Linked DNA regions of Pontimicrobium sp. SW4. The protein of the gene in region 1 interacts with the protein of each later gene in a pairwise test. Links are inferred from orthologs where the notes say so. Each region holds a gene or a part of one and is shown on either strand. Other genes may lie near its edges. The genes, in order: ABGB03_RS11680 and ABGB03_RS13275.

Region 1 (15,340 bases):
CACCACCAGGAGGAACATGGATTCCCGAAGATTCTCCTGGAAGTCAATCGGCTACTTTTACAGGTTTATTACCTGGAGTTACCTACACTTTTATAGTATATGATGCTTCTACTGGTTGTAGTTATTTTGAAACAGCAACAACATCAATTCCAACCAATTCAACATTAACAGCTGATGCCCTAACAGCAAATAATATTACCTGTGTTGGTAGTGCTGATGGGAACGTATCATTTACAATAAATAGCACTTATGGTGTGTCAACAGATGTGAATTATGAAATATTTGACTCCTTAGCAACAACTACAACTGGTATCTCTGGTTCTGGTACAGTTGCAGCTGGAGGGTCTTTAACGGTAAACAATTTAGGACCATTACCTTTTGGAACTTATTTTGTACTGATTACAGAAACTACTGGGCCAAATGCTGGATGTAGCGTGGTTACTGTTCCTTTTAATATCACTGAATCTGCTTTTGATTTAAATATCACAGCAACGGTTGATAAAAATGCAAACTGTAATCCAAATTCAGGAGTTATTAGTGCCATTGCAACAAATGGTACTGCACCATATTTATATCAATTAACTACGTCTGCAACGCCTCCGTTAGCTACAGACCCTTCTTGGGCATCTGCTAATGTATTTAACGTTGATGCAAACAACTATTATGCGCATGTTATGGATGCTTATGGCTGTATTAGAAGCACTTCAGTAATTGTGTTACCGAATGACCCTGAACCAGTCATTGCTGCTTCAGTAAGCAATCAATGTACAGTTACCGACGGGAATTTTGAAATAGATGTTGCATTAACAACTGCTGGAATAGCGCCTTACAGTTATAGTATTGATGGTGGTGCATTCCAAACGCTTACTGCACCATTTACAATATCTAATTTAGCCTCAGGAACGCATACAATAGAAGTTCAAGATGCTAATGGTTGTGGGAATTTAGTGTCTGTAGATATTGAAGCTTCATTAGAATTAATTCCAGAGATTACCACGATGCCTTCTTGTAATAATGATGATGGGCAAATAACCATTACAGGTTCTGGTGGAAGTGGAACCTATAGTTATTCTATAAGTCCAAATCCTGCATCAATTACCTTAGCTGGCAATGTGTTTTCTGGTGTACCATCAGGAACATATACTGTTACTATGACTGATACAGCAACATTATGTACTGAAGATGTTGAAATTGTAGTTCCAGAGGCAACGCTTCCTACATTAACTACAACACCAACAGCAGTCACTTGCTTTGGAGATAATACAGGTACTTTTGAATTAAATGTGAGCGGTTACACTGGCGCATATAATTATGAAGTGTTTGACAGTGGAAGTACATCAGTTTTTGGACTTGTTTCAGCGAATACGTCAACTAACCCAGAAATAGTAACGGGATTAATCGCAGGAACTTATACGGTTGTAATAACTGAAACTGCAAGTCCGTTTTGTTCAAACACAACTGATGTCATCATTTCATCTCCAGCTGATGCTTTAACTGTGATTGCAACGGAAACGTCAAACGTAACCTGTGATGATGATAGTGGTACCATAACTGCTATTGCAAGTGGTGGTTGGGGCACTTACGAATATGAATTAACTGGAGCAGCCACAATTGCTTACTCAGCAAACGGAACGTTTACAAACTTATCAGCTGGTACTTACACAGTAAATGTTAGAGACGCTGGAGGATGTATAGCATCAGATACTGTAACACTAGACATTCCACCACCAATAACTTCAACAGTAACTGCAAGTACAACACTATTGTCTTGTTTTGGAGATGATAATGCAACAATAACTGCAAATGCCACAACTGGTGGTCAAGGTGCAAACTATACATATACATTGAATATGTTGTTGCCTACAGTAAGTACGTCTGGTCCGCAGTCATCGAATGTGTTCGGTAACCTAGGGGCTGGAACCTATCAAGTAGTCGTAACTGATGGCTATAATTGTGAGTTTATTTCAGCAGATATTACTATTAATGAGCCAACTCAAGTAGAAGCTAGTTTAGTAGCAGCTACTACTCCAACTTGTACAATTGATGCGACGCTTACTTTAAGTGCTTCAGGAGGGACTGGAACATACACTTATAGTAATGACGTTAGTTTTTCTACTGTTTTAGGGTCTTTTGCATCATCAACTACATTTTCTGTAACACCAGGAACATATCAATATTACGTTAGAGATGCTAATGGATGTATTTCTGCTGTATCAAACGAAATAACAATTGATCCACTTCCAACATTGGATGTTAACTTGGAAGCAACAGATATCTTTATTAATTGCGTTGGAGATAATACTGGTGTTATTGTAGCGACTGCCGAAGGTGGATTAGGTAGCTACGTATACACCTTACAAGATGGATCAGGAAATGATATTTTACCTGCTCCAACACAAAATAGTCCAGGAGTGTTTACTGATCTTCCAGCAGGAACCTATCAAGTAGAAGTAGAAAGTGGTGATTGTTTAGCAACATCAGATATCATAAACATTACTGAACCATCGTCACCTCTAGTTGCAAATTATACAGTAACTGATATCACTTGTAGTGGTAGCAATAACGGAATGGTTGAGATTACTGCTTCTGGTGGAACTGGAATTATTAAATATGCCATTTCTCCACAGTTAAATCAGTTCTTTGACTCTCCAATATTTGAAGATCTTGCTCCAGGAGTTTATCAAGCTATTGCGCAAGATGAACTTGGCTGCTTTGTGATTATTGATTTTACAATAAACGATCCAATTCCTGTATCACTTACTATTGTTGGAGGCTCTATACTTCCCGAAATTTGTGATGGCGATTTAGATGGTGAATTTAGTGTTGACATCTCTGGAGGTAATTTACCATACAGCGTTAGTTTAGATGATATTAATGGCACTTATACAATAGGTGGTCCAACTCAAACACAATTTGATTTTACAGGATTATCTGGAGGCGACCACATTGTTTATGTGCGTGATGCACTTGGATGTGAGTCGGAATGGAATATTTCATCCCCTGAATCCGTATTAATAGACCCTCAAGTTGAGGTAGAATTTGGTTGTGTGAATAATGCTCCTTCAAATATTGTTACTGTGATTGTTGATGATAGTATCACCAATCTTTCAGATTTAGACTATTCATTAAATGGTGGTCTATATCAAGCTAGCAATGTGTTTGTTAATGTATCAGCAGGAACAGGGCATTATATTGATGTAAGACATACAAACGGTTGTATACAAAGAACCGAACTTTTTGATATTCCTGATTTTAACCCTTTAGTATTAACATTACAAGAGGGTGAAATAAATCAAATTGTGGCCATCACTTCAGGTGGTTCAGAACCTTATCAATACACATTAAACGGAGAGGATTATGGAAGTACTGATACATTTATTATTTATGAAACTGGTACTTACACCGTCACTGTAACTGATGCTAATGGTTGTGTAGCTACTGCCATAATTGAGATGACCTATGTAGATGTTTGTATACCAAATTATTTTACGCCTAATGACGATGGTGTTCAAGATGATTGGGGACCAGGTTGTACGGCTCAATACCCAAATCTTACGTTCGATATTTTTGATAGATATGGTCGTGTAATAGCCACGCTTAACCAGGGTGACAAATGGGATGGTAAATATAATGGTAATGAACTCCCAACTGGAGATTACTGGTATGTAGTGAAATTAAACGATACTAATGATAATCGCCATTTTGTTGGTCATTTTACTTTATATCGCTAATAATTAGCGCTATGCATCTAAACATTAAAATGAAAAAAATGAAAAAACGTATCATATATCTTTTAACTCTAATTGTAAGTTACAGTTATGGTCAAGAGTTGAATTTACCCGTTTTTACACAATATTTGGCAGATAATAATTTTGTTGTTGCTCCAACTTATGCTGGTATTGGAGATAATTTAAAACTTAGAGCAAACGGCCTAACACAATGGGTTGGAATTAAAGGTGCTCCAGACAATCAATCATTCTATGGAGACTTTAGAATTGCAGACCGTTCTGGAGTTGGATTGTCATTTTATAATGATAGAAATGGAAATACCATTCAAAAAGGAGCAAAATTCTCTTTTGCACATCATCTCATTTTAGATTTAGTAACAGAACAATACTTATCGTTAGGCCTTACTTATAATATCAATAATTTTAGAATAGACATTGAAAATTTTATCTCAACTCCTGAAAACCCAATAATCGATCCTTTTATTACTGATGATAGAAAAACTACTAATAGTAACTTTGATGTTGGTGCGTTGTATAGATACAGAGCATTCTTTTTTAGTTTAAACCTAAATAATATTTTAAAGAAAAAAATTGATGAAAGCGTTAGAGCATTTGAACCTAGTTTATTATTAAACTATCAACTTTATGCAGGTTATACGTATGGCCAAGCTAAAGAAGGTGGCATTGAGTTTGAACCATCTGTATACTACCAATATTTCTCAAGCGACAAACGCTCAAGTACTGATATAAATATGAAAGTTAGAAAATTTGGGAAAGATGATAGTTACTTTTGGGGAGGTATATCATATCGTTTTCTTAATGATCAGTTCTTTAAACCTCTAAACATAGGTCCAATGGTTGGGTTTAAACAATCTATATTTTATTTTGGGTATGCTTACCAATTTACTACCAATGGATTATCTCCTTATAATTCTGGTACACATGTCGTTACTATCGGATTAGATTTTTTACGCGGAATTAGTGATTGTGCCTGTACTAACAATCGTTTTCGCTATTAACCTAACATACAACCTATTAATTGAATACTACTAAGATTATATTTATTAATTCTTCTTTTTAAAAGAATTAATAAAGCCTCTGACTATTCAATAAATAAAAATAAGATTCCTCTGACCAAAAGGCAATAAAGAAAAACATTCCTACTACAATATTATTATTTGTTGACTTACTATTTATCAATAATAATAATAATAATAATAATGTAACTGTAGACATTGGATTAAAGGTTGCTACTATTTTAGATGTTAAAACGTTAATGATTATTTATCAAAATGATATAAAACAAAAAATCCATTTAACTTTTGTCAAATGGATTTTTCTTAGTAGCGGGAACTGGACTCGAACCAGTGACCTTCGGGTTATGAGCCCGACGAGCTACCTACTGCTCTATCCCGCGATGTAATCTCAAAATAATTTTCTTAGCTTTTAACTTTCGGTTCATAATGCCGACTAAATCATTTCGGACTGCAAATATACAACCCTTTTCTATTTTAACAAGCATAATATTAAAAAAAAGCCACTTCGAAATTGAAATGGCTTTTTCATCAAAAAAATAATTATAATACAAATTACTTAATCAGTTCCTGCAAGCGCAGAATTTTTTCTTTCTCCTATATTTGCGAATTCAAATTGCACACCATTAGGAAGTTGTTTTCCTAAGCTTGCAAAATCTCCTTTAAGGTCATTATTGTTTATCATTAAAATTTTCAACTTACTTAAACTTGCTAAATTAGTTGGAATATGTCCATATAATAAGTTATCTGAAAGCATGATTTCTTCTAGCTTAGTTAAATCTCCTAAACTAGATGGAATTGGCCCAAATAACATATTATCATATAAACTTAACTTTTCTAGGTTAACTAAATTTTTAACTGTTTTTGGAATTGCTCCAGATAATTGATTACTACTTAAAGACAATTCCATAAGATTTGTAAGAGCTCCTATTTCATTTGGAATTGTACCTGTTAAATTATTACTGAATATTTCAATTTTTTGTAATTGAGATAACTTACCAATAGTAGTAGGAATTGATCCTTCTAATTTATTCATAAATAACTCCAATGATTCTAAAGATGTTAAATCTCCTATTGTATTTGGCAACCTTCCTTCAAGTGCATTAAAAGCAATGTTCAATGACGTTAATTGTTTAAGATTTCCTATGGATTCTGGAATTACTCCTGATATTTTATTTCTAAATAAATTTAATGATCTTAAGTTCTCAAGATTTCCTATTTGAGTTGGTAATAAGCCTTCAAGATTATTAAAACTTAAATCTAATGCTACGACTTTATCGTTTTCAATAATAACTCCATGCCATGTGTTTATTGGACTATTTATATCCCAAGTAACTGTCCAATTATCACCATTGGTGGCATTACAAATTGCTATTAAAGCTTCTTTTTCTTTAGTTGAAACATTACCGAAAGCTAATGTAGATACAAGACATAACAGTAGTGCTAGTTTTAAGGTTTTCATAGTAGTAGATTTTAATTGAGGGCATAATCTACTACGAATATATACTTAACCAGATAAACTACCAACTTTATTCGATAAACGGTAATTAGGTACGAATAGGACTACTTTAAAAAGATTCTATTTCTAGCTGAATTTCTTCCCAGCTATTCATAAGCTCTTGAAGGTTCTTTTTCTTTTTTTGATAGCTATCAAAGAAATTAGGATTAGCGACTGTAGCATCATAATTAGACTGCAGTTCGATATCTATTTCTTTAATTTCTTTTTCCAGTTGATTAATTTGAGATTCAATTTTACTAAGTCTATTATTAAGCGATTTTAGTTTTTTTTGATCTTCATAAGACTGTTTTACTTGAGTTTTATCTTTTTGTTCTTTTATAACATCACGTTTTTCGGCTTCTCTTAAGTTTTCCAGATTACGTTGTTCTAAAAAGAAATCAATATCTCCTAAATATTCTTTTATTTTTTGGTCTTTAAACTCATACACCTTATTTGTTAAACCTTTTAAAAAATCTCTATCATGCGATACTAAAATCAAGGTGCCTTGAAACCTATCAAGTGCTTCTTTAAGTACATTTTTAGATTTAATATCTAGATGGTTTGTTGGCTCATCCATTACCAAAACATTTAATGGTTGCAATAATAATTTTGCCAATGCCAAACGGTTTCTTTCACCTCCAGATAAGACTTTTACATATTTATCCACTTCATCGCCTCTAAACAAAAAAGCACCTAAAATATCTCGAACTTTACTTCTATTTGTTTCATTAGCAGCATCAATCATCGTATCTAAAACAGTCTTATTACCATCTAAATATTCTGCTTGATTTTGAGCGAAATATGCAATTTGAGCATTATGTCCTAACTTTAAATGTCCTCCATACTTAATATCGCCAACAATAATTTTTGCCAGTGTAGATTTACCTTGACCGTTCTGTCCAACAAAAGCAATTTTGCTATCACGATCTACCATCATATCAATATCCTTTAGCACTTGTAAGTCTCCATAATGCTTTTCAATCTTTTCCATTTCTACAACCACCTTCCCAGGTGTTATTGAAACTGGAAAGTTAAGCGTCATTACACTGTTATCATCTTCATCAACTTCAATACGATCTATTTTATCTAATTTTTTAATTAAAGATTGCGCCATAGAAGCTTTGGATGCCTTAGCACGAAATTTCTCAATGAGTTTCTCGGTTTGTTCTATTTGTTTTTGCTGATTTTTTTGAGATGCTAATTGTTGTTCTCGCAATTCTTCTCGTAAAACTAAGTACTTTGTATACGCCTTTGGATAGTCATAAATCCTACCTATTGAAATCTCGATAGTTCTATTGGTAACATTATCTAGAAACATTTTATCGTGAGATACGATAACCACAGCTCCAGAGTAATTTTTAAGAAAAGACTCTAACCAAATAATAGACTCGATGTCAAGGTGGTTTGTAGGCTCATCTAATAATAATATATCGTTGTTTTGTAATAATAATTTCGCTAACTCAATACGCATTCGCCAACCACCAGAAAACGTGTCGGTAAGCTTAGTAAAATCGTCTCGCTTAAATCCTAAACCTTGTAAAACTTTTTCTGTTTCTCCTTGATAATTATAACCTCCTAAGATTTCGTATTGATGTTGTTTATCATTTAAATCGACCATTAGTTGATGATAACCATCGCTTTCATAATCGGTTCGTTCGGCTAATTGTATATTAATAGACTCAATACTTGCCTCGATTTCTTTTATTTCAGTAAATGCTTCATAGGCTTCTTCCAAAATAGTCCGCCCATATACAAAATCAATATCTTGTTTTAAAAAACCAATTTTTAGCTCTTTTTCGGTAGCAACTTGACCTGTATCATACTCCATTTCGTTAGCAAGAATCTTAAGTAGTGTAGATTTCCCAGCACCATTCTTACCAATTAAACCTACTCGGTCACCACCTTTTAGTCTAAAGGAAATATCTTCAAATAAATACTCACCTTGAAATGAGATTGAAAGCTTATGAATATTTAGCATTTTGTTACAATAGTTACAGTTATAAACTCAATAAAGTTTAATTTTGTGGTCAAATTTGGTGCAAAAGTAACATAATTAACCATGCTAAGAAAAGGAAATAAATTATACAGCATTATTACTGGCGTTTGTCCTAAGTGTCATGTTGAAAATATGTATGTGAATAAGAATGCATATATGCTTTCTGAAACCTTAAAAATGAATGAACGTTGCTCTAACTGCAATACAAAATACAAGATAGAGCCTTCTTTTTTTTATGGATCAATGTATGTTAGTTACGGTGTTGGAATTGCTTTTGCTGTAGCAGCTTTCATAATATCTTATGTGTTTTTTGGTGCAAGCTTGCTAACTTCTTTTATTGCAATTATTGGTACAATGGTTGGCTTTTTACCTATTATTTTAAGGCTTTCTAGAAATATTTGGATTAACCTGTTTATGCATTACGACAAACAGTTTTCTAAGAAAAAGAGCTAGTTATTAAATCTGGTAATATTAATTTCAGAATCGATTTCAACGCCATTTTCAATAAAATTGTACAATTTTTTCGCAACATAAGGTGCAATCATAACGCCTCTTGTCCCTAAACCATTTAGTATATATAATTGCTTATGTACTTTGTGTTGTCCAACCAAAGGTCTTCTATCTATAACTGTAGGTCGTATTCCTGCTACCTGATTTGCAACTTCAAAATCACAGTCAATAAATATCTTAAGTTTATTTAAAAGCTCAGTTCTTGCTTCCTCTGTGGTGTTGTTTGATTTATCATTCCACTCATAAGTAGCTCCAACAATGTATTTGTGCTCTCCTAACGGGATTAAAAATGCTCCAGACTTCAATACAAAATCTATATTGAGTTTTGGAGCATGAATAATTAGAAGTTCTCCTTTAGTTCCTTTTAATGGTAAATCTCTAAAAAATGGGTTTTGCTTAAGTCCAAAACCCTCAGCAAAAATTATATGTTTAGCTTCAATACCTTTATATATCACATTGTTTTGATTAAATTGAATCACATCATAATCAAAAGATATTTCAACAAATTGATTGTTGCTTTTCAGCTCTTTTTTAAATGAATCAATTAATGCTTTAGTATCAATTCGTCCAGTATGAAGTACCTTTCCAAAGCCAAAATCACTTTTAATAGACTTGTTCTCTATTTGATGAATTTCAGGTTGGATATATTCTGAGAGTCCTACTTTATCACTTGCTAAAAACCAATTATTCTGTTCTTCAATGGAAGCAAATAGTCTATAAACAGGAACTTTGTAATCTAATCGTACCTTTAAGGTTTTTTCTAAGGCCTTATATCTCGGTATAGCTAAGTCTAGTTGCTCTTTAGACTTCCAAACTGGTGTAAATCGCTTTAAAACAACTGGATTATAAAGTCCTCCAGCTACTATTGATGATTTTTGGGAACCATCATCAACAACCATAAATGTTTTATTATGCTGCATTAATACATCACAAAACATAATGCCTGCAAGACCAGAACCAACTACAATGTAATCTACTTTGTTCACTAAATTAATTTGAGTTGTAAATAAATGAATAAAAAAAACGCTCACAAAATTGTGAGCGTTTTAAATTATTGGAACATTACTTTAGTAAGTCCACATATCTTGTTCGAAATCTCGAATTTTTTCTTTTATTCTATCCGATTCTAATAACTGCATCAAAGCATTATCTGAAATATACTCGGTAATAGCTCTATCCCCTTGCACGTTCATTTCTCTAAAAATATAGCCGTTAAAACGTCTAGAGTTTAAGAGATGATCAAACGACAATGGAATGGCAGTATTTTTACCATTAAAGGCTTTTGCATGATGTAACACATCTCGAGCGTCTGGGAAAAATACCCAAAATAATGGGAAACGACCTGGATCTTCTTCGTCAATGAAATTAACATCAGGAATCACAGGTGCAATACCTAATAAGCGGTATTTTAGTTCACCTAAACGCTTATCGAAATAATACATTCCTTTTACATGGTATTCTTGCACATCTGCAGCACTAATTTCTCGTTTACTAATATATTCTGGAGAAATTGGCTCTCCTGCATTATATTGTTCAATACCTTTTTCAGTAGTATCAATTTTCACCATAGATGCTTGAATATCCTTTAAAGTACGCTTTGCAGTAAAATAAGAGTCATCATAAACATTCTCGATATCTCCATTTTTTATACTACGCATTAATACGTCGAATAAAGAACGTCTATCTTTACCAATATTATTAGTATCTATAGGATAGTATAACGGAAAATTAACACGCTCATCAAGCACTACTTTTTCCCAAACCATTGTTGCGTATAATATGTCTCTGTCGTCAACATAGCCATACTCTAATGGTCTATCATTATCCATTAATATTTGCGCATCTGTTTTTACACCAATTTCTTCTGGACTTTTAGCATTTAGGATATTTGCTTGAGCAACTACACTATTTGCAATTAAAACACATGCAACGGTTAATACAAAACTTTTAAAATTCATTTTCTTAATTTATTTTAGTTTGGGACTAATACTTTCCTTTACTAGTTTGTTAATTCTACAAATACAGGAGATACTTTTTTAAGCTTATAGCTTGAGTTTCCTTGTATTTTAGCTTCAATATCAAATATTTGAATTCCAGCTCCACGTTTTGCCTTTTTCAAAGCTTGTTTTGCTCTAGCATCCAATTTATTTCCTTTCACCTCTATTGTAGGTTGCCCAGGAACTTTGATACTAAAGCCTGTGATATTTAATGGTAATTCAAAATCGAAATCATCCAATTTAGCACCTACAGTAGAAATGTCAAGGTTTTGACGTTGCATTTTTACAGCACCATCTTCTCCTCTAATTGTTCCTGTTGGTCTTGGAATATCTTTAATTCTAAACTTAGCATTGTCAGTTACTTTATTTCCATCAGGTAAAGTTCCAGTAACATTAATAGTTACTTCTCTACCTTGTACTCTGGTGACATCCATTACATATTTACCAACACCATTCCCTTTAGATAATCCTTGTCCTGTTGGAACAACTTTATTATCAGAAATACCAGCAAACGAAATAGTCATTGGGTTTTTAACACCACGATATACTACATTCATTTTATCAGCTGAAATTGTTGCCGAATTTGGTTTTGGTACTGTAGCAAACGATTGGTTTACTTCAACCTCAGTTTCTTCTCCATTTTCTAAGAAAATTAACTTCCCAGTAATTTTATGTTCTCCAGGTCTTCCTGTACTTACCTTTAATTTTACTTTACCATCTTCAATAGAATACTCATTTGCATTTAATGCACGACCATCTAATGCTAATTCTACTCTATTTGGTTTTGTAGAGGCATCTTTACGACCTAATACTATTTGTCCATCAAATTGTTCACCATTAAAATAAGCAGACTTTGATGTCTCTAATAAGGTTGTATAATTAGTCATAGATACTTCAGTAGACAATGTTCCTGTAAACATAGCTCCTAATACTTCCGACTGAGTCGTTTTAATATCAGACTGTAATTGAGTCATTTTTGTTAATGACGCTACCAATGGAAATCCTTTATAGTGGTAATCTAACCAATCAATTTCAATTCCATCATTATTTATAACTGGATCTGTAGAAAATTTAGTTTTAACATCTCTAGAAATATCAGCAAATCTAGGATCATCTCCTAAAACTTCCACTACTCCATCTCTAAATGTTGCTATTTGATCTAAAAATTTCTGTCCATCTTCTTTTACTTTATCGCCTTTAAAGAAATTTTGATCTAGGTAATCCCCTTTATCCATAATTTCATAATCAGACGCATCATCAACAGTAGCTGTCATGTTCCCTTTAAGAGTTTCAAGATGTGAATTAAAATCATTAGCTAAAGTTGAAATTTGATCAGCCTTATCTTTTAATGGTTTATACTTCTCAGGTTGTTCGCTAGCTTTAGTTGCTAATTCGCCCATAAACGCTGAGTTACGCTCTGTTGCTGCTGTGTTAGATTCGGTTAATCTCTCGTTCATTAAACCGAATGCCGACAGCACTTCTTTTGACATATTCAATGCTAACATCGCAATGAAGATTAAATACATCAAGTTTATCATTTTCTGCCTTGCAGATAATTGTCCTCCTGCCATAACTAATTAGTTTTTGTTATTAATGGGTTAATTAATCTAATTAGTTTTTGTTCATTGCAGTTAACATACCACCGTATACACCATTTAATGATGACAGGTTAGATGCTAAAGATTGCATTTGCTCTTTTAACTTTGCTGCATTTTCAATAGACTCTTCGTTTATTGATGCTTGCTTGTTTACGCTCTCTAATTGTACTTTGTATAGACTGTTTAATGATTCCATTTGTGCAGCTGCAAGCGACATTTCTTCGCTATACTTTTTAGTTGCAGAAATACCATCAACAGTTGGTCCCATATTTTTTGCAGCGCCTTCGAAGTTTTTAATACTATCACCTAAGCTAGCCATAAGCTCTCCATCGATTTTAGCATCTTTTAATAAATCATCTAATTTTTTAGATAATAAACCTTCAGCGTCTTTTGGGTTATCTTTTTTCTTGTCTTTTGCCATACCACCTTCTAATTCTGGGTATACTAAAGACCAATCTAAATCATCATCAACAGGTTCGAATGCTGAAATTGCAAAAATAATTGCTTCAGTTACAAGACCAATGGTTAACATTACGTTACCAGTTAATGGTCCTATTTCATAATGAATAATTTTGAAAAGTGCTCCAACAATTACGATTGATGCTCCTAATCCGTAGGCCATATTCATGAACCTTTTACTTGCTTTTGACTGTGCCATAATATTTGTTTTTAGTTAAGTTTGGTTTAAGTTTTTAATTTATCTTCTTTTTTTTGAGGCATTTTTGGTTACTTCGGTTCCCATATAGTCTTGTACTGTACGGAAGCCAATATAACTTCTTGCTGAATCAGCGTACTCATAATCTCTTGAACTTACTTGTAGGAAATAAGCAACATCTTTCCAAGATCCACCTCTAACAACTTTACGTTCGTTTTCGGTATCATTAACACTTGGGTTTACTGTTGAAGAATATTCGTATGATGCTGGATCGTAAGAGGACATTACCCACTCTGATACGTTACCAGCCATATTATATAAATTGTAATCGTTAGGTTCGAATGCATCAGCTTCTACTGTATATAAAGCTTGATCTGCTGCATAATCACCACGTAATGGTTTAAAGTTTGCCATAAAACAACCTCTGTCGTTTATTGCATAAGGACCACCCCAAGGAAATGTAGCTCCTTGAAGACCGCCTCTTGCGGCATACTCCCATTCTGCTTCAGACGGTAATCTGAATCTATTTACGTGTTGTTTATTTCTTTCTTTTTGATATGCGTTTTTCTTTAAAGTTCTCCATTGACAAAACGCTTGTGCTTGTTTCCAAGTAACTCCAACTACAGGATACTCACTGTAAGCATCGTGCCAGAAATAATCATTGTGCATTGGCTCATTATAAGAGTATGCAAAATCTCGAATCCAAACAGTTGTATCCGGATATACTTCTACCTCTTCTTGCTCAATGACATCACTACGACTTAGCTCACGATATTTTGCAGCTGTTTGAATGTCCATAGTTGTGTATTGGAATTTAAATTGCTTTACATCCCATGTACGTTGTCCATTATATGATTCTTCTAAAGGCAAATACATATTATCCATTACCTCAGCATATAACTCGTCTGGATATTCACTAGTATCGAATATTAAATCAATATCTGTATTTAATTTTCTTATTTCACCTTCATAGTTTTCAAACATATACTTCTCATAAGGTGTCATCTCCTCCTCAGGTTTTACATCTTTATAAGCGAATTCGCCTATGTCGCCATTTCCTGGCTCCTTACCTTCAAGGTCTGCCATTTCAGCAAGATTCGTTCTAATAGTAGAATCTCTAACCCATTCTACAAATTGACGATACTCACTATTTGTGATTTCTGTTTCGTCCATATAGAATGCTCTTACTGTAACAGTTTTTGTAGGTGCGTCTTTAACACCTGCTCTATCGTCATCCGATTTACCCATAATAAAAGCTCCTCCTGGAATTAAACTCATTCCATAAGGCTTTTCAGGATGCCACTTTTTCCCCTTAACTCCAACTAGTTCACCTTTGTCTCCGGTTCCACAACTAGTTAATATAGCTAAGACTGCTGTTAATGTTAATAACTTCTTAATACACATAAATTTGAGGTTAATTAATGATCTTAAATATTTTAAGGGTGTAAACATATTTATATATTTCCATAAAAACAACTTTTTAAGCAAAAAAAATGCATTTTATCTAAAAAAAGTGCATTTCATCGATGAATTTTAAGTATTTGATCGACGTTTAAACGCTATTTTTCTTGAATGCTTTGTACCATCTATCTGGTACTTTCCCTTTGCAGGCATCAATGTAATCATCATGCATGCAAGGTAATAACGTATGACGTTTTAATTTATTATTAAGGTTTGGTAAAAAAGGTATTTCAATCCACCATCGTCCTGTTTGATTGCTTTTATAAAATATTAGTTGCTGTTCGTCGACCAACACAGTAAATTTTTGATATTTATCCTCTAAAGTGAAGTCGTCATCTTGTACTCTACAGTTTACACCTTCTATAAAATACCATATTATTTGAGCTAAAAGCATAGATGTAGCATCATCATCTTTAGAAGTTTTATATTCATAAATACCAAAAGAAGATACTTTATTACTTATACCTGCATATCTAGAAATAGCACAAATCTCTTTACCATTAAATCCGTTTGGCGAATGCTTTTGTTTTGTGCTTACCTCAGACGATCGAATACTTTTAATATCTAAACTTACAATATTTGCATCTCGTAAAACAGGTTCGGCTAAAGCAATATTGTTTGAAACTTCTCCAAGTCGGTAAGCCTCAAAATAGAGTCTCTCCATTAAGTCAATTTCTTCTTGAGCATTGAAATAGGTTTGATAGCCTAAAGTAGAGTAGTTAAATAAATTGTATGGCTTCTCTAAAATGATTTTTCCTAAGAATGAATTATTCTTAATTGGTTTTGCAGAATCGCCTAAATCGAAATTACAATCGACATTTACAATATTTACCATAGGCAAATAATTATCGTAAGCTCGATAA
Region 2 (15,742 bases), 370 kb from region 1 along the record:
AACTCCAGCGACTGCGCATTAAATCGTAAAAACTATATTTTAATATTTTAAGCATGATTATCGGTTAATATAGACGCAATAGCATGTTCAAAATCTGGTTGCTTGGTCTTGGTTTTTAAATCTTGAATGGTTCCTTTAAAGTATATTTTGCCTTCTAATATGAAAACAATTTCATCAGACACTTCTTCGACAAAACTCATAATATGTGATGTAATTAATATGGTTTTTCCTTTTGCTTTTTCGACTTGAATTAAATCTTTTAACCTAATAAGCGAAATAGGATCCAAACCAGTTGTTGGTTCGTCTAAAATTATTAATGGACTATCAAACATGAAGGTTAATACAATATTTACTTTTTGTTTTGTTCCTCCTGATAGGTTACCTAGTTTTTTATCTAAAAAAGGTTCAAGCTTAAACAATTCTATTAGGCGTTCATCTTCAGTAGTATTTTTACGTAAATCCTTAATCATTTTGATTAATTCTTTAACTTTTAAATTGCTAGGGAAATTAGCTATTTGAGGCAGGTAATCAATTTTATGTCTATAGTCTGAATTCTTTTTAATATTATTTCCTAATACTTCTATGTTGCCTTTATTGGGAATGACCATTCCCAGAATAGATTTAATCAAAGTTGTTTTCCCAGAACCATTTGGCCCTAATACTGCAAATATTCCTCCTTCATTAATATTTAAATCGATGCCTTTAAGCACTTGATTTTTGCCAAATTTTTTATGTAAATTTTGAATAGTTACCATGTGTTTTTTTTAATTGAAGGATTGTTGTCCATTAAATTATCTGGTGTAAAAACTGGGGATACTTTTTCAGAAAAATCCATAATATCAATAAACATACTTCGTAGTAAAATTATAGTTTCTGGTGTGCGATTTACAATGTATGAAAACAATTTTACAGGACGATATGGTACATCACCAATACCATTTTTATCAAGATCGTAACCTGTGTAATTACTCCAATAATTTCTATCAAAAACATTATCGTTTACCTTACTGTTGTAAGCAATATCAAAAGAGTTGTACAAAAAATTATTTTCAATAAAACTATTGGTATAACAAGCACCACGTACTTTAATTGCCCAACCGTTGTTTTTAAAATCATTATTTTTATAGATAATCCTGTTAGAGCCTTCTATATTGATGCCTATGGTATTTTCTTCAAATGTATTTCCAATAATTTCGGCATCGTTAATTTCTTTTAAGAGCATACCATAGGAAGCAGTTCCCCAATTTTCTTTAAAGGTATTGTTGAGCATTTTTATTTTTTTGGAAAACATCACAGCTACTCCTGCACCATTATTTTCAAAAGTGTTGTCTTGATAAATATCGTCGTTAGAGAACATAAAATGCAAACCATACCGAAGATTTTGGGCACTTACATTATTTTTAATTAAACAATCATCCGAAAACTCCAAATAAATACCATCACGAACATGCTCGACGTAATTATGCTCTACTGTAATGTGATTGCTATACCAAAGCTGTATGCCATTACCAGAATTATATTCTTCTTTAGCATCTCCAATTATTTTATTATGATATATTTTCCCGTAGTTAGATTTTTCAATGTATATACCAAAAAAAAGTTTTTCTAACACTAAATTCTGAATCACAAAATTTTTGCTTTTACGCACACGAATTGCAGCATAATCCTCTGTATAACTTGTACCAACATTGATAATAAATAAACCGTCAACTGTTACATTATCTGAAATAATGGTAATGATCTCTCCTTTTAACTCACCGTCAATTACTGGGTAGTCTTTGCCAATAATGGTTATTGGTTTGTCAATGATAATATCATGCTCCTTATATGTGCCTTTTTTTACTGTTATTGTGTCAAAGTCTTTGGCTTGGATAATGGCATCTTTAAGTGTTGAAATTGGACACGTATTACATATCTCAATGTTTTGTGCACTACTTTTTTGAGCCAATAAAATGACTGTTAAAAAAACAAATAATTTATTCATGAAATTAATTGTTTAAATGAGCTAGTAGTTCCTCCCAAGTATATAACTCACCACCTTTATCAGATTGCATTTTTTTAGCATCAACTTTATTTTTAAAGGCAGATAAAAAAGCTCCCATTGGACTTGGAATATTTTTACTAATTAAAAAAGTAGCTTGAGTAGCATCTATTAGAGCTTCTGGCTCTGTATAATTGTTCGATAAATATAGTTTTACTTCGGATGAGTCAAATTCATCCATAGAGTTAACCATACACTCTGTTGCATCAAATTTGTAGACCTTTCCTTTTTTTGTTACAATTTCGGCGGCATGAACTTTATCTACAATAGTCATCTTACAAAAATGACAACCATCGCTACCATAATCTATAGCTTTAGGTGACACATTACAGCTAAAAAGAATCAGCAATAATGCAGCAATTAAATAGTGTTTTAGTGTTTGCATTTTTTAGTGTTTTTAGTGTTTTGTCTTTCCCTCTCTACATACTTAAGGTTTTTTATGGGTTTTCTTACCAACAAGATACGCAAAAAGTGATGCTGCAATACCAAGTCCTAAAAAGTAAGCTCCTAATCTTGGATATGAATGTGCCCTAAAATTTAGAATATCTTTAGTGCCAAATAATGGAGGTTGAAAGCCCATTTGTGAACCATCTGGATTGGTAAATTTCATAATAGCTTTAGGGTCTAAATTATGACCATAATCATGTTCCCAAATATAAAAATCATATAATCCAGCACTACTTAATACCATCATTAAAATAAACCAAAACAAAAACCATTTGTAATTTCCTTTAAAAGCTATAATTAGTCCTATTAATGTTGTAATAAGGATTCCTGCAGGAAATATTTTAAATTCTGGTATAGCATCTGGAATGTATTTCATACCAACATAGTGATTCATTAAATTGATGTTTTTAATGTCGTGGGGATTAACGTCAGAAAAATCATTAATATGAATATACATACCTAATGGTGTCGGATATTGTGGTGCTTCTAGCGTAATTTTCCAAAGAGGAAATAAGAATAATCCTAATGGTAATATTGCGGCAAGCAACATGATGATATTTGATTTTTTCATCTTTTTAAATCTAAATTATTGGTACTATATTTTTAAGCTCTAGCTTTTGGGGAATATTAGTGTTTAAAAAGAAAGGCGAGAGCGAAAAGACAGCTCTCGCCTTTGATAGGAAAATAAACACTAAAACAAAATTCTCCTAATTTTATACTTATTTAATATGTTATTTATTCAATGTCTTCACCAAGCGACCATTTTAATGGTGTATTAGCATTTTTGGCAGATACACGAACATAACCTTGCATTTCTTGGTGTAATGCAGAACAGAAATCTGTACAATAGAAAGGCCAAACACCTTCTTGTTTTGGTTCCCAAGTAAATGTTTCTGTTTGTCCTGGCATAATTAGTAATTCGGAAGTGTTAGCTCCAATCATACTTATACCATGAGGTACATCGTAATCTTGTTCTAAATTAGTCACATGAAAATATACCTTGTCGCCTACTCTAATACCTTCTATGTTATCTGGTGAGAAGTGACTACGTATAGTTGTCATGTATATGTGAACTGTATTACCGTCACGTACAACCTTTGTTTCTCCTTCACTTTTTGCAGCATAAGGGTGGTTATTGTCTTCTAAATTAAATATTTTTTTAGAACGAGCTTTTATTAAATCGGCAGGAGCACCAGCTGCATAGTGAGGTTCTCCAATAGTTGGAAAATCTAATAACAATTCCATTTTTTCACCTGAAATGTCATACAGTTGCGCAGACTGTGTAACTTCGGGACCAGTTGGTAGGTAACGGTCTTTAGTAATTTTATTCATTGCAACTACATACTTGCCAAATGGTTTTCTAGAGTTTCCACCAGGAATCATTAAGTGACCAACTGAGTAGTAACAAGGTTGTCTATCTATAACTTCCCAAGTACCTAATTTCCATTTCACAACTTCTGAAGAAATAAAGAATGTAGTGTAAGCATTTCCTTTTCCATCAAATTCTGTATGTAATGGGCCTAAACCTGAAGATTCAACAGTTCCAGCCAACACATCTTCAAAATTTATGATAGGGATACCATAAGCATCGCCTGCAAATTTTTCATTTTCTATAGCGTCTAACATTTTTGTAAATGAATGTACAGTTAAGGCAGATGACAATTTTCCGTTTCCTATAATATATTCTCCAGTTGGATCTACATCACAACCATGAGGTGATTTTGGAGTTGGTAAGAAATATACTGCTCCAGGGACATCTAAAGGATTTACTGTAAGTACTTCTTTCTTCATTGTAGAAGTAGCCATATGTGTTGACTCATCATAAACGTTATGAGCATAATTTGCTGGCATCATTGTACCTCCACCATTGTTAACATACTCTTCAATTTTTTTCCAGTTTACGGCAGCAATAAAATCTTTATCATTTTGAGAAGCATTAACTTCCATAAGCGTACTAGCTTCTTCTGTATTATACGTTGTAAAGAAGAACCAACCATGAGATTTTCCACGACCAGGGTGTGATAAATCATAATCAAATCCAGGCATTATTAATTGGAATTTTATATCCATATGACCATGTTCAGGATCTACAGAGATAAAAGATAAAGATCCTTTAAAGTTTCCTTTATAATCCTTAATTGGCATATCTCTTTGTGGAATTGGGACAGAAAAACGTGTTCCAGCTACAACATATTCTGTGTTCTCTGTAACAAAAGAAGAGCTATGGTTACCTGCACTATTAGGTATCTCGATAATTTCAGTAGTTTCAAAAGTAGATAAATCTATTTTTGCAATACGAGGTGTATTATTACCATTAATAAATATCCATCGACCATCTATTTCTCCAGCAGTTTGCGAAATATCTGGATGGTGACTATCATCCCAAGGCACAAAACCATGTGATGTGTTTAACATTGGTTTAGTTTCTTCGTTATAACCATAAGCTTTTTCTGCATCTTGTGAGAACACAGGAATCACTTTAAATAAACGTCCAGATGGAAGACCGTAAACAGATAGCTGCCCACTAAATCCACCTGAGATGAATGCGTAAAATTCGTCATGCTCACCTGGAGCCACATATACTTTTTCGGCAACGTTGCTCGCTAAAGCTCCAGACTTGCTATCTGACTTCTCTGAATTATTACAACTTGTAAATGCTACTAGAACACTTAACATTGCAATAGTTGATTTAATTATATTTTTCATTTTTTTTATTTTGATTAGTGTTATTTTACTCATTTGATGGTGGCAAAAGCACCTTGTCGATAACATGGACAATACCATTTCCTGCTGGCACACTAGCTAAAATTTTTGCACCTCCAATTAATGGTTCACCATCAACAACTTCGACTTGTACATAGCCATTATTTGCCTGTCCTAACTTTTTAAACTTCTTTATAAAATCTTTAGAATAGTTCCCAGGTGTTACATGATACTTTAAGATATTTGCTAAGGCATCCTTGTTTTCTGGTTTTAATAAATTTTCTACAGTGCCTTCTGGTAGCGCAGCAAAAGCTTCATTAGTAGGAGCAAATACCATTAGCGGGCCTGCATTTACTAAAGCGTTTTCTAATTGTGCAGCTTGAACAGCAGCGACTAAAGTGGTATGATCTTTAGATCCTATTGCAATACTTAAAACGGTTGGCTTACTTTCATCATCTGTTATAAAAGCTTGACCAGATCGTTCTTCTGTATTCGTATCAGCTTGATTAGCTGTAGAGGTCGTTGAGGCTTCTTTGTTTTCATTTTTACATGAACAAACCAATGCTACTAGTGTAAAAACAAAAAATAGATGTTTAATTGATTTCATATATGCTTATTTTAATGTTCTAAAATATTCAAGGACATTTCTGGCTTCTTCTTCTGTTAAGTTTTGATTTGCCATAGGAGAGCCGTTAAACTCAATTAATAGAGCTTTTGCTAAAGGATCTTTTTGAGTCATTCCTTCAGGATCTAGGATCATGTTCATCACCCATTCTGGTGTTCTCTTTTTTAGAATTCCTGTTGGCGCAGGACCAATGAATTTTTTATCAATTCTATGGCAAGCGGTACACATTTTATCATATACTTCTTTTCCGCGAGTCGCCATGACTTGATCTACTGGAGCAGATATGTCTACAGATGTTATTGGCCCAACACCCTTATTGGTTAAATCTATTGTTTCGGATGCTTTTGTATTAGTAGTTTTTGGCTCTGCTTTTGTTGTTGTTTGTTTTTTAAGTTGAACTTTTGTCTTTTCTTCCTTCTTTTCTTCACCACCTCCACAGCTTAAAGCCAATAAGGTAATTGCTAGTGTTAAAATTTTTAGTGTTGATTTCATTCTGTTTTAGGTTTTATCTAATTTTTTGTTCAAATTTTAGGTGTATAAAAAATTTAAAAATGATTTTATGGAGCAAAAGTATAATCTATAGAGGCATTAAAACATGATAAAAATCATATTTAGGACGAAAACATCTTTTTTATATTTACAGTATCTTAATTAATTTCAAAAACATGTTTTCAAACTCATCAAAATATGCTATTAAAGCTGTTTTATTTCTATCTGTTAACTCTAGTGAAGATAATAGAATAAGAGTTAAGGATATGGCAGAACCTATTAATGTTCCTCAAGCATATTTAGCGAAATTATTACAAGAATTATCTAGAGAGGATATAATATCTTCAAAGAAGGGATCTAAAGGCGGATTTTTTTTAAGTGAGGAAAATGCAAACCATACTTTAATGGATATTGTTAATGTTATTGATGGAGATGATAAGTTTAATTCTTGTTTGTTAAGTCTAGAAAAGTGTAATTCAAATAAACCGTGTCCGTTACATGATATAGCAAGTCCAAGTAGGTCAAAATTCATTCAAAGTCTTAATCAAAATACCATCAAAAATTTTTCTTTACAAATAGAACAAGGCAAGGTTTTCTTACCACTATAAAAGATGTGTTTTTAATAGAAAAAAAGACATCACATTTTACTAAAAGTTGTATTTTTGAAAAAATTTTCTTGACGTAAGAAAGTCTTAAAAAAAATAATGGATAAATATTCCTTTTTAAACGCAGCACATACGGCATATTTCGCTGATCTTTACGAACAATATTTAGAAAATCCAGATTCGGTTGAACCAAGTTGGAGAGCTTTTTTTCAAGGCTATGATTTTGGCAGTGAAAATTATGGTTTATATGGTGAAATTGTAGAAGGTGTTTCAGCGCAAATTCCAGAACATGTTCAGAAAGAATTTCAAGTTATAAAACTTATTGAAGGTTATAGAAATAGAGGACATTTATTTACAAAAACAAACCCTGTTCGTGCCAGACGTAAGTATACACCAACTTTAGAGATTGAAAACTTTGGATTATCTCAAAGCGATTTGAATACTGTTTTTAACGCAGGAGATGTTTTAGGTATAGGAGCGCAAACTCTTAGTGAGATAAGAAAGCATCTTGAAGCTATTTATTGTGAAGCCATTGGTGTAGAATATATGTACATACGTCAACCAGAAGAAATTAAATGGATTCAAGATAAGCTTAACAGTAATGATAATCATACAAAATTTTCAATAGACCAAAAAAAGCATATCCTTGAAAAGTTAAATGAAGCAGTGTCTTTTGAAAACTTCTTGCACACAAAATATGTTGGTCAAAAGCGATTTTCACTTGAAGGGGGTGAAACGTTAATACCAGCTCTTGATGCTGTTATTGAAAAAGCTGCTTCTTATGGTGTGAAAGAATTTGTTATGGGAATGGCACATCGTGGTCGACTAAGTACACTCACTAATATATTTGGTAAATCTGCTAAAGATATTTTTAGCGAGTTTGATGGTAAAGACTACGAAGAGAAAGTGTTTGATGGTGATGTGAAATACCATTTGGGATGGACTAGTAAGCGCACAACAGATAATGGTAATAGAATTAACTTAAGCATAGCTCCAAACCCTTCGCATCTTGAAACAGTTGGAGCAGTTGTTGAAGGAATCACAAGAGCAAAACAAGATAAATATTACCCAGACGATTTTAGTAAAGTCTTACCAATTGTAGTACATGGGGATGCTGCTATTGCTGGACAAGGACTTGTTTATGAAGTTGTACAAATGGCAAAACTGGATGGATACAAAACCAACGGAACCATTCATATTGTTGTAAATAACCAAATTGGGTTTACAACCAATTATTTAGATGCTCGTTCGAGTACGTATTGTACAGATGTTGCAAAAGTAACGTTATCACCAGTTTTACACATTAATGCTGATGATGCTGAAGCGGTTGTTCATGCAGTATTATTTGCACTAGATTTTAGAATGACATTTAAGCGTGATGTTTTTATTGATTTGCTAGGTTATAGAAAATATGGGCATAATGAAGGAGATGAACCTAGATTTACTCAACCAAAATTATATAAAGCTATTTCAAAGCATCTAAATCCAAGAGATATTTATGCAACTAAATTAATTGAAGAAGGAATTATTGATAGCAATTATGTAAATAAGCTTGAATCTGATTACAAGGCAATGTTAGAGTCTGAATTAGAAGATTCAAGAAAAGAGAATAAAACAGTCATAACGCCATTTATGCAAGAAGATTGGAAGGATTTTAGAAGAGCCAATGCTTCAGAAATAATGATTCCAATTGATACTACATATCCTAAAAACAAATTAGAAAAGATAGCTGAAGTAATTTCGACTCTTCCAAAGAATAAAAAATTTATTCGAAAAATAGAGCGTCTTATTGAATCTAGAAAAACAATGTTCAATGAAGATAAGTTGGATTGGGCAATGGGTGAGCACTTGGCTTATGGGACACTGTTAGAAGAAGGGTTTGATGTTCGTATTTCTGGTCAAGATGTAGAACGTGGTACATTTTCTCATCGTCATGCAGTTGTTAAAGTTGAAGATAGTGAAGAAGAAATTATTTTACATAATAGTATAAGTGATAACCAAGGAGAATTTCATATTTATAATTCACTTTTATCAGAATATGGTGTTGTAGGTTTTGATTATGGTTATGCTATGGCAAGTCCAAATACGTTAACGATTTGGGAAGCACAATTTGGAGACTTTAGTAATGGTGCACAAATAATGTTGGACCAATACATTTCGGCAGCAGAAGATAAATGGAAGCTTCAAAATGGATTGGTAATGTTATTACCACATGGCTACGAAGGTCAAGGAGCTGAGCATTCTTCAGCACGTATGGAACGCTATTTACAATTATGCTCAAGAGATAATATGTTTGTTGCAGATTGTACAACACCTGCAAATATGTATCATTTGTTAAGACGACAAATGAAAGCAAATTATAGAAAGCCTTTAATTGTTTTTACACCAAAAAGTTTATTACGTCATCCAAAAGTTGTTTCAACAGTTGATGAATTCTCTAACGGTAATTTTCAAATGCTTATTGATGATGTCGAAGCTAATGTTGAACAAATAAAATCTTTGGTATTTGTGACAGGAAAATTTTACTATGATTTATTGGAAGAACAAGAAAGATTAGGAAGGAAAGATGTTGCAATAGTAAGGATAGAGCAATTATTTCCATTACCAATCGAAGATATTCGTTTAGTGATAAACAAATATAAGAATGTAGAAGAAATAGTTTGGGCTCAGGAAGAACCACGAAATATGGGAGCTTACAGCCATATGATGATGCATATTGATGAAGCTAGAACTTGGAGAGCAGCCACAAGAAGACCTTATAGTGCTCCAGCCGCGGGAAGCTCAACAAGGTCAAAAAGGCGACATCAAGAAGTTATAGATTTCGTTTTTGATAAAGCAAAAGATAACCAACGTAGATAACATTATAAAACTAAAATATATATAGAATGATTTTAGAAATGAAAGTTCCGTCACCAGGAGAATCAATCACAGAAGTTGAAATAGCAGAATGGTTGGTAGAAGATGGAGATTATGTAGAAAAAGATCAAGCCATTGCTGAGGTAGATAGTGACAAAGCAACTTTAGAACTGCCTGCAGAAGCAAGCGGAGTAATTACTTTAAAAGCTGAAAGTGGGGATGCTGTTGCAGTTGGACAAGTAGTTTGTTTAATTGACACAAGCGCTACAAAACCAGAAGGAACTGTACCAGTAAAAAAAGTTGAGAAAGTTGAAACTGCCCAATCAACTGTGCAAGCTACTTCTTCAAGCCAAACCTATGCTACAGGAACACCAAGTCCTGCTGCTAATAAAATATTAGCCGAAAAAGGTATAGATGCTTCTCAAGTTAATGGCTCTGGAAGAGATGGACGCATAACAAAAGAGGATGCTATTAAAGCGGTACCTTCAATGGGACAAGCAATTAATGTCGAAGGCAGAGGAAGCTCAAGAAGTAAAATGTCTATGCTTCGTCGTAAAGTAGCAGAAAGATTAGTTGAAGCAAAGAATACTACAGCAATGCTAACGACCTTTAACGAGGTTGATATGTCTCCTATTTTTGCATTACGTAAAGAATATAAAGAAGCTTTCAAAGAAAAGCATGGAGTAGGTCTAGGCTTTATGAGTTTCTTTACATTAGCTGTCGTTAGAGCATTAAAAATGTATCCCGCTGTCAATTCTATGATAGACGGTAAAGAAATGATAAGCTATGATTTTTGCGATATTAGTATTGCAGTATCTGGACCTAAAGGATTAATGGTTCCGGTAATTAGAAATGCCGAAGATTTAACTTTTAGAGGTGTTGAGGCTGAAGTGAAAAGATTAGCCATTAGAGCAAGAGATGGTCAAATAACTGTTGATGAGATGACTGGAGGTACTTTTACTATATCTAATGGAGGTGTTTTTGGAAGTATGTTATCTACGCCAATTATTAATCCACCGCAAAGTGGTATTTTAGGAATGCATAACATTGTTGAACGTCCAGTCGCTATTGATGGTAAAGTTGAAATACGACCAATCATGTTTGTAGCATTGTCTTACGATCATAGAATTATTGATGGAAGAGAATCTGTAGGGTTTTTGGTAGCTGTTAAAGAAGCTTTAGAAAATCCAATCGAATTATTAATGGATAATGATATTAAGAAAGCTTTAGAGATGTAATAAAATATTTGTTAATTTAAAAAGGCGTTTGTTTAACAAACGCCTTTTTTATTCATATTAAACTAACTAACAGATTAATAGAAATTACTACAATTGTTATAGTAACTAATCCAACTAATAAAATTTTACGCCAAAGAGTAGTATAATTTTTATTCATTAATATTTGGGGTTTATTCTTATAAAGAATGAAAGCTTCAGGCAACTAAACCTGAAGCCTTCCATAATTCTCCCTAAGAACTAATTAATAGCTTTGTAAATGTCATAAATAAAAGAATACCAAACAATACGTATAAATACGTATATTTGATTCTTTAAAACCTATTTACAAGAAAATCAAGCAGTTATATGTTTAAAAAAATTAAAATTTACAATAAAAAGTTTTCATTTTCTTTTGCAAACAATAAAAGACTGTTGTGTTTAGGCTCTAAACGAAATTTTTTAATAATATGGCTCTTGTGTTTTTCAACTGTTCTATAGGAGACATTTAAGATAGAAGCTATTTCTTTTGCTGTTTTATTCTGCGTTATTAATTTGAGGATTCTTTTTTCCGAAGGTGTTAAACTATTTATATCTATATTATTTTGTTCAATTGAAAACTGATTTTCAATTTCTTTACTAAAATATGGAGTGCCCTTAACGACTGCCTTTAAACAATTTTCAATTTCAACTAAAGCAAACTCTTTTAATAAGTAACCATAGATATTATACTGTTTTGCTTGTTTATAAAACGCACTACTTTTTTCAAACGTAATTAGCACAATTTTGGTGTCTAATTTACCTTGACATAGTTCGGCTATTTCAATACCAGTTAGATGTGGCATTCTTATATCAAGAATGGCAATATCTGGTTCATGTTTAACAATCAGTTTATAGGCCTCTTTTCCGTCAGTGGCACTATCAATAATATTGTACTTTTTTTCAAACAAAAAATCCTGTAAGCCCTTAAGGACTAATGGGTGGTCATCAGCAATAATTATTGATGGGTTCATAGAAGGATTAAGTAGAGTTGCTATTAATATTAGAGTTTAAGATATAAATATTTCTTATTGTAATCAATTATTGCTTTAGTTTTTTTTAAAATGTCTGCACCAATAATACCATGAACAGGGTTTGAATTGTGGTTAGTTAAAGCGGTATTTACATGAGCTAAATCAAATAGAATGATTGAAGTTTTTTTTGATACCCATTTACCTATCTTAACTGTATTCTTTTTTGAAACTTGTGTGAGCATATCTATTGCTCCTGCGCCAGCAGCTTTTACCTCTGAGTCTTCTACTGTTAACCCAAATGTGTCGGTAAAAGTAAAATCAACACATGAGTTTGATGCTCCTGTATCCAAAATAAACTGTCCTTTTTTGCCATTAATCATAGCTTTTAATTCAAAATGATTAGTTTTTGTAAGGTGTATCTTTATTTTGGTGTAACCTTTTTTTAATAAAAATTGCTGTAAGCTCATAGTTAAATAGTTGGGTCGTGCTTTAGTATATTGCTTTTTTAAGAGCTTTCAAATATAGTAATCAAAGCTTACTTTTGCTAAATGATAATTACCGATACACATACACATTTATATAGTGAGGCTTTTAATGATGATCGTAGAGAAATGATGCAGAGAGCTTTTAGCAATAATATTACACGTTTTTTTATTCCAGCTATAGATTCAACCTATACAAAAGCAATGCTTAAACTCGAGGAGGATTATCCTAATAATGTATTTTTGATGATGGGTTTACATCCTACTTCTGTTAAAGAAAATTACAAGGAGGAACTAGCTCATGTTGAAAAACTATTATCTGAACGAGCTTTTATAGCCATTGGCGAAATAGGTATTGACTTGTATTGGGACAAATCAACATTAAACATACAACAGGAAGCATTTAGGCATCAAATTAAATTATCCAAGAAATATAAATTGCCAATAGTGATTCATTGCAGAGACTCGTTCGATGAGATTTTTGAAATTTTAGAAGAAGAAAAAGGAGACGATTTATTCGGAATTTTTCATTGCTTTACAGGAACATTAGAGCAAGCTCAAAGAGCTATCTCCTATAATATGAAATTAGGAATAGGTGGCGTAGTAACATTTAAAAATGGAAAGATAGACCAATTTTTAAATCAAATAGATTTATACCATATAGTTTTAGAGACAGACTCACCTTATTTGGCTCCAACACCGTACCGTGGAAAACGCAATGAAAGTAGCTACATAATTAATGTGTTAGAAAAATTGTCATATATATATGGTATAACTACAAAAGAAATTGCCGAAATTACCACAGCCAATTCAAGAGACGTTTTTAAAATTTAGAAATGAAAATACCAAACATACTTTTAATATATACAGGAGGAACTATTGGGATGATTAAGGATCCCGAAATAGGAGCGTTACGTTCTTTTGATTTTGATAATTTACTAGATAAAATACCAGAATTAAAACTTTTATCTTGTTCTATTGAGACCATTTCTTTTGGAGAGCCCATAGATTCTTCAAATATGAGTCCAGATTATTGGAATCAAATCGCTGAAATAATTGAACAAAATTATCATTCTTGTGATGGTTTTGTGGTATTGCATGGAAGTGATACTATGAGTTATACTGCTTCCGCATTAAGTTTTATGTTAGAAAACTTAGCAAAACCTGTGATTTTTACAGGATCACAATTACCAATAGGAGATTTACGTACCGATGCTAAAGAAAATTTAATTACATCAATTCAAGTAGCTTCGCTTCAAGAAAAAGAACAGCCTCTTATAAAAGAAGTATGTCTTTATTTTGAATATAAATTATATCGAGGTAACAGAACCACAAAGATTAATGCTGAACATTTTGAAGCCTTTGCTTCTTTAAATTATCCAGATTTAGTAGAATCTGGTGTACACCTTAAAGTAAATAAAGAGTATTTGCTTAAACCAAAAAAAGGCAAGTCATTACGAGTCCACAAAACGCTTAATAATAATACTGCGATTATTAAGTTGTTTCCTGGAATTTCTAAAAATGTGATGCGTTCTATTTTTTCTACTCCAAGCATAGAAGGTGTGATATTAGAAACTTATGGTGCGGGAAACACAACAAATATAGAGTGGTTTATTGATATACTAAAAGAGTATATTGATAAAGGGATACATATAGTTAATGTAACACAGTGCTCAGGAGGTAGTGTAATAATGGGGCAATATGAAACGAGTACACAACTAAAAGATATAGGTGTAATTTCGGGAGGCGATATGACAACTGAAGCTGCGATAACCAAACTCATGTATTTATTAGGTAAGAATTTATCTATAAAAAAATTCAAGAAACTTTTTGAAAGTTCATTACGCGGAGAGATATCTTAAAATTAACAACCAAAATTTTAGCGTTTAAACTTTTTTTTGTTATTTGAGCCGCTGTAACTAAAAAATAAAAGTTATAGAGAGGTGGCCGAGTGGTCGAAGGCGCACGCCTGGAAAGTGTGTATACGTCAAAAGCGTATCGAGGGTTCGAATCCCTTCCTCTCTGCAAAAGAGATAATTGCGATTTCCCTAATAGAAATGACTAATCTCTAAATAAATTTTAATTTTTTAATTACAATTTTTTTATATCTTTAACGCTTTAACTAATAAAATTAAGATCAAGAACTAATGAAAAGATTATTTTCTATTCTAGCCATCGCATGTATTATGGCATTCGGAACTGTAAATGCAAGTACAAACGCGAACACTACTACAACAATTGTTAATACGGTTGTTTCAGCCCAAGAAGATGGAGCTGCTGCTGAAGAACTTGGATTTCATCAGGAATTAAAAAAGAGATTTATTGAAGGAGGCCCTGGATTTATGGGTATTGTATTGTTATGTTTAATTCTTGGATTAGCAATTGCTATAGAAAGAATTATCTTTTTAAACTTATCTACTTCAAATTCTAAAAAATTAACTCAAAATGTTGAAGACGCACTTGCATCTGGTGGTGTTGAAGCAGCAAAAGAAGTTTGTAGAAATACAAAAGGACCTGTTGCATCTATATTCTATCAAGGATTAGATCGTGCAGATGAAGATATTGATGCTGCAGAAAAAGCAGTTGTTGCTTATGGTGGGGTACAAATGGGACAGTTAGAAAAAAACGTATCTTGGATATCATTATTTATCGCATTAGCACCAATGTTAGGGTTCATGGGAACAGTAATTGGTATGATTCAAGCATTCGATAAAATTGAGGCTGCTGGAGACATGCAACCATCTTTAGTTGCAGGAGGTATTAAAGTTGCACTTCTTACAACCGTGTTTGGTCTAATTGTTGCTATTATATTACAGATATTTTATAATTATATCATTTCAAAAATTGATGCAATTGTAAACGATATGGAAGATGCATCAATTTCATTGATGGATTTATTAGTAAAACACAAGAAGTAATAACAACAACTTAAAATCTTTATAGATTATGAATTTGCAAAAAATAATAAAACTTGTTGCTGCAATAGTTGGAGTTATTTCAATATTCTTTCTTATAAGAATTATTGGAGCAGGAGATGAAGCTCTTGAAACTTCACCTGATTTACAAGACAGTATAGTGTCGCCTTTTATGTACATAGCGTACCTTATATTAGGAATAATGGTCTTTTTAGTTGTTATATTTTCAGTAAAACAAATGTTTTCTAATACAGCAACATTAAAAAAGACCTTAACTAATGTTGGAGCTTTTGTAGCTTTAGCCTTAGTAGCATATTTTGGATTTGCTAATGGTATTGAAACACCTTTAAGA

What was found.
Region 2: the proteins of ABGB03_RS11680 (region 1) and ABGB03_RS13275 interact in binary tests that used the Escherichia coli proteins (3 or more experiments, as listed by UniProt). The link is inferred for Pontimicrobium sp. SW4 from one-to-one orthologs.

The regions. Positions count from the first base shown.
Region 1 is NZ_CP157199.1:2,507,348-2,522,687, forward strand. What follows is about bases 5,785-8,724. They hold ABGB03_RS11680 (ABC-F family ATP-binding cassette domain-containing protein), read right to left. Parts: upstream 8,239-8,724; coding sequence 6,331-8,238; downstream 5,785-6,330. Other genes in these bases: ABGB03_RS11675 (Two component regulator three Y domain protein), read right to left, coding at 5,785-6,224; ABGB03_RS11685 (DUF983 domain-containing protein), read left to right, coding at 8,320-8,709; ABGB03_RS11690 (FAD-dependent oxidoreductase), read right to left, coding at 8,706-8,724. Also shown: ABGB03_RS11660 (T9SS type B sorting domain-containing protein), read left to right, coding at 1-3,731; ABGB03_RS11665 (type IX secretion system membrane protein PorP/SprF), read left to right, coding at 3,770-4,747; more of ABGB03_RS11675, read right to left, coding at 5,322-5,784; more of ABGB03_RS11690, read right to left, coding at 8,725-9,752; gliding motility protein GldN, read right to left, coding at 9,834-10,724; gliding motility protein GldM, read right to left, coding at 10,766-12,334; gliding motility protein GldL, read right to left, coding at 12,375-13,019; gliding motility lipoprotein GldK, read right to left, coding at 13,059-14,420; ABGB03_RS11715 (formimidoylglutamase), read right to left, coding at 14,569-15,340. UniProt on the Escherichia coli protein: Genetic data indicate it may be involved in ribosome assembly or function.
Region 2 is NZ_CP157199.1:2,876,301-2,892,042, reverse strand. Bases 6,628-9,969 are described here. They hold ABGB03_RS13275 (2-oxoglutarate dehydrogenase E1 component), read left to right. Parts: upstream 6,628-7,009; coding sequence 7,010-9,769; downstream 9,770-9,969. Other genes in these bases: odhB (2-oxoglutarate dehydrogenase complex dihydrolipoyllysine-residue succinyltransferase), read left to right, coding at 9,796-9,969; ABGB03_RS13280 (Rrf2 family transcriptional regulator), read left to right, coding at 6,628-6,913. In the rest of the region: ABGB03_RS13320 (ABC transporter permease), read right to left, coding at 1-55; ABGB03_RS13315 (ABC transporter ATP-binding protein), read right to left, coding at 48-755; ABGB03_RS13310 (nitrous oxide reductase family maturation protein NosD), read right to left, coding at 749-1,984; ABGB03_RS13305 (nitrous oxide reductase accessory protein NosL), read right to left, coding at 1,989-2,426; ABGB03_RS13300 (hypothetical protein), read right to left, coding at 2,469-3,059; nosZ (Sec-dependent nitrous-oxide reductase), read right to left, coding at 3,224-5,194; ABGB03_RS13290 (fasciclin domain-containing protein), read right to left, coding at 5,220-5,798; ABGB03_RS13285 (cytochrome c), read right to left, coding at 5,805-6,308; more of ABGB03_RS13280, read left to right, coding at 6,482-6,627; more of odhB, read left to right, coding at 9,970-11,004; ABGB03_RS13265 (response regulator transcription factor), read right to left, coding at 11,370-11,993; ABGB03_RS13260 (retropepsin-like aspartic protease), read right to left, coding at 12,023-12,460; ABGB03_RS13255 (TatD family hydrolase), read left to right, coding at 12,542-13,309; ABGB03_RS13250 (asparaginase), read left to right, coding at 13,312-14,337; ABGB03_RS13240 (MotA/TolQ/ExbB proton channel family protein), read left to right, coding at 14,623-15,393; ABGB03_RS13235 (hypothetical protein), read left to right, coding at 15,422-15,742. UniProt on the Escherichia coli protein: E1 component of the 2-oxoglutarate dehydrogenase (OGDH) complex which catalyzes the decarboxylation of 2-oxoglutarate, the first step in the conversion of 2-oxoglutarate to succinyl-CoA and CO(2).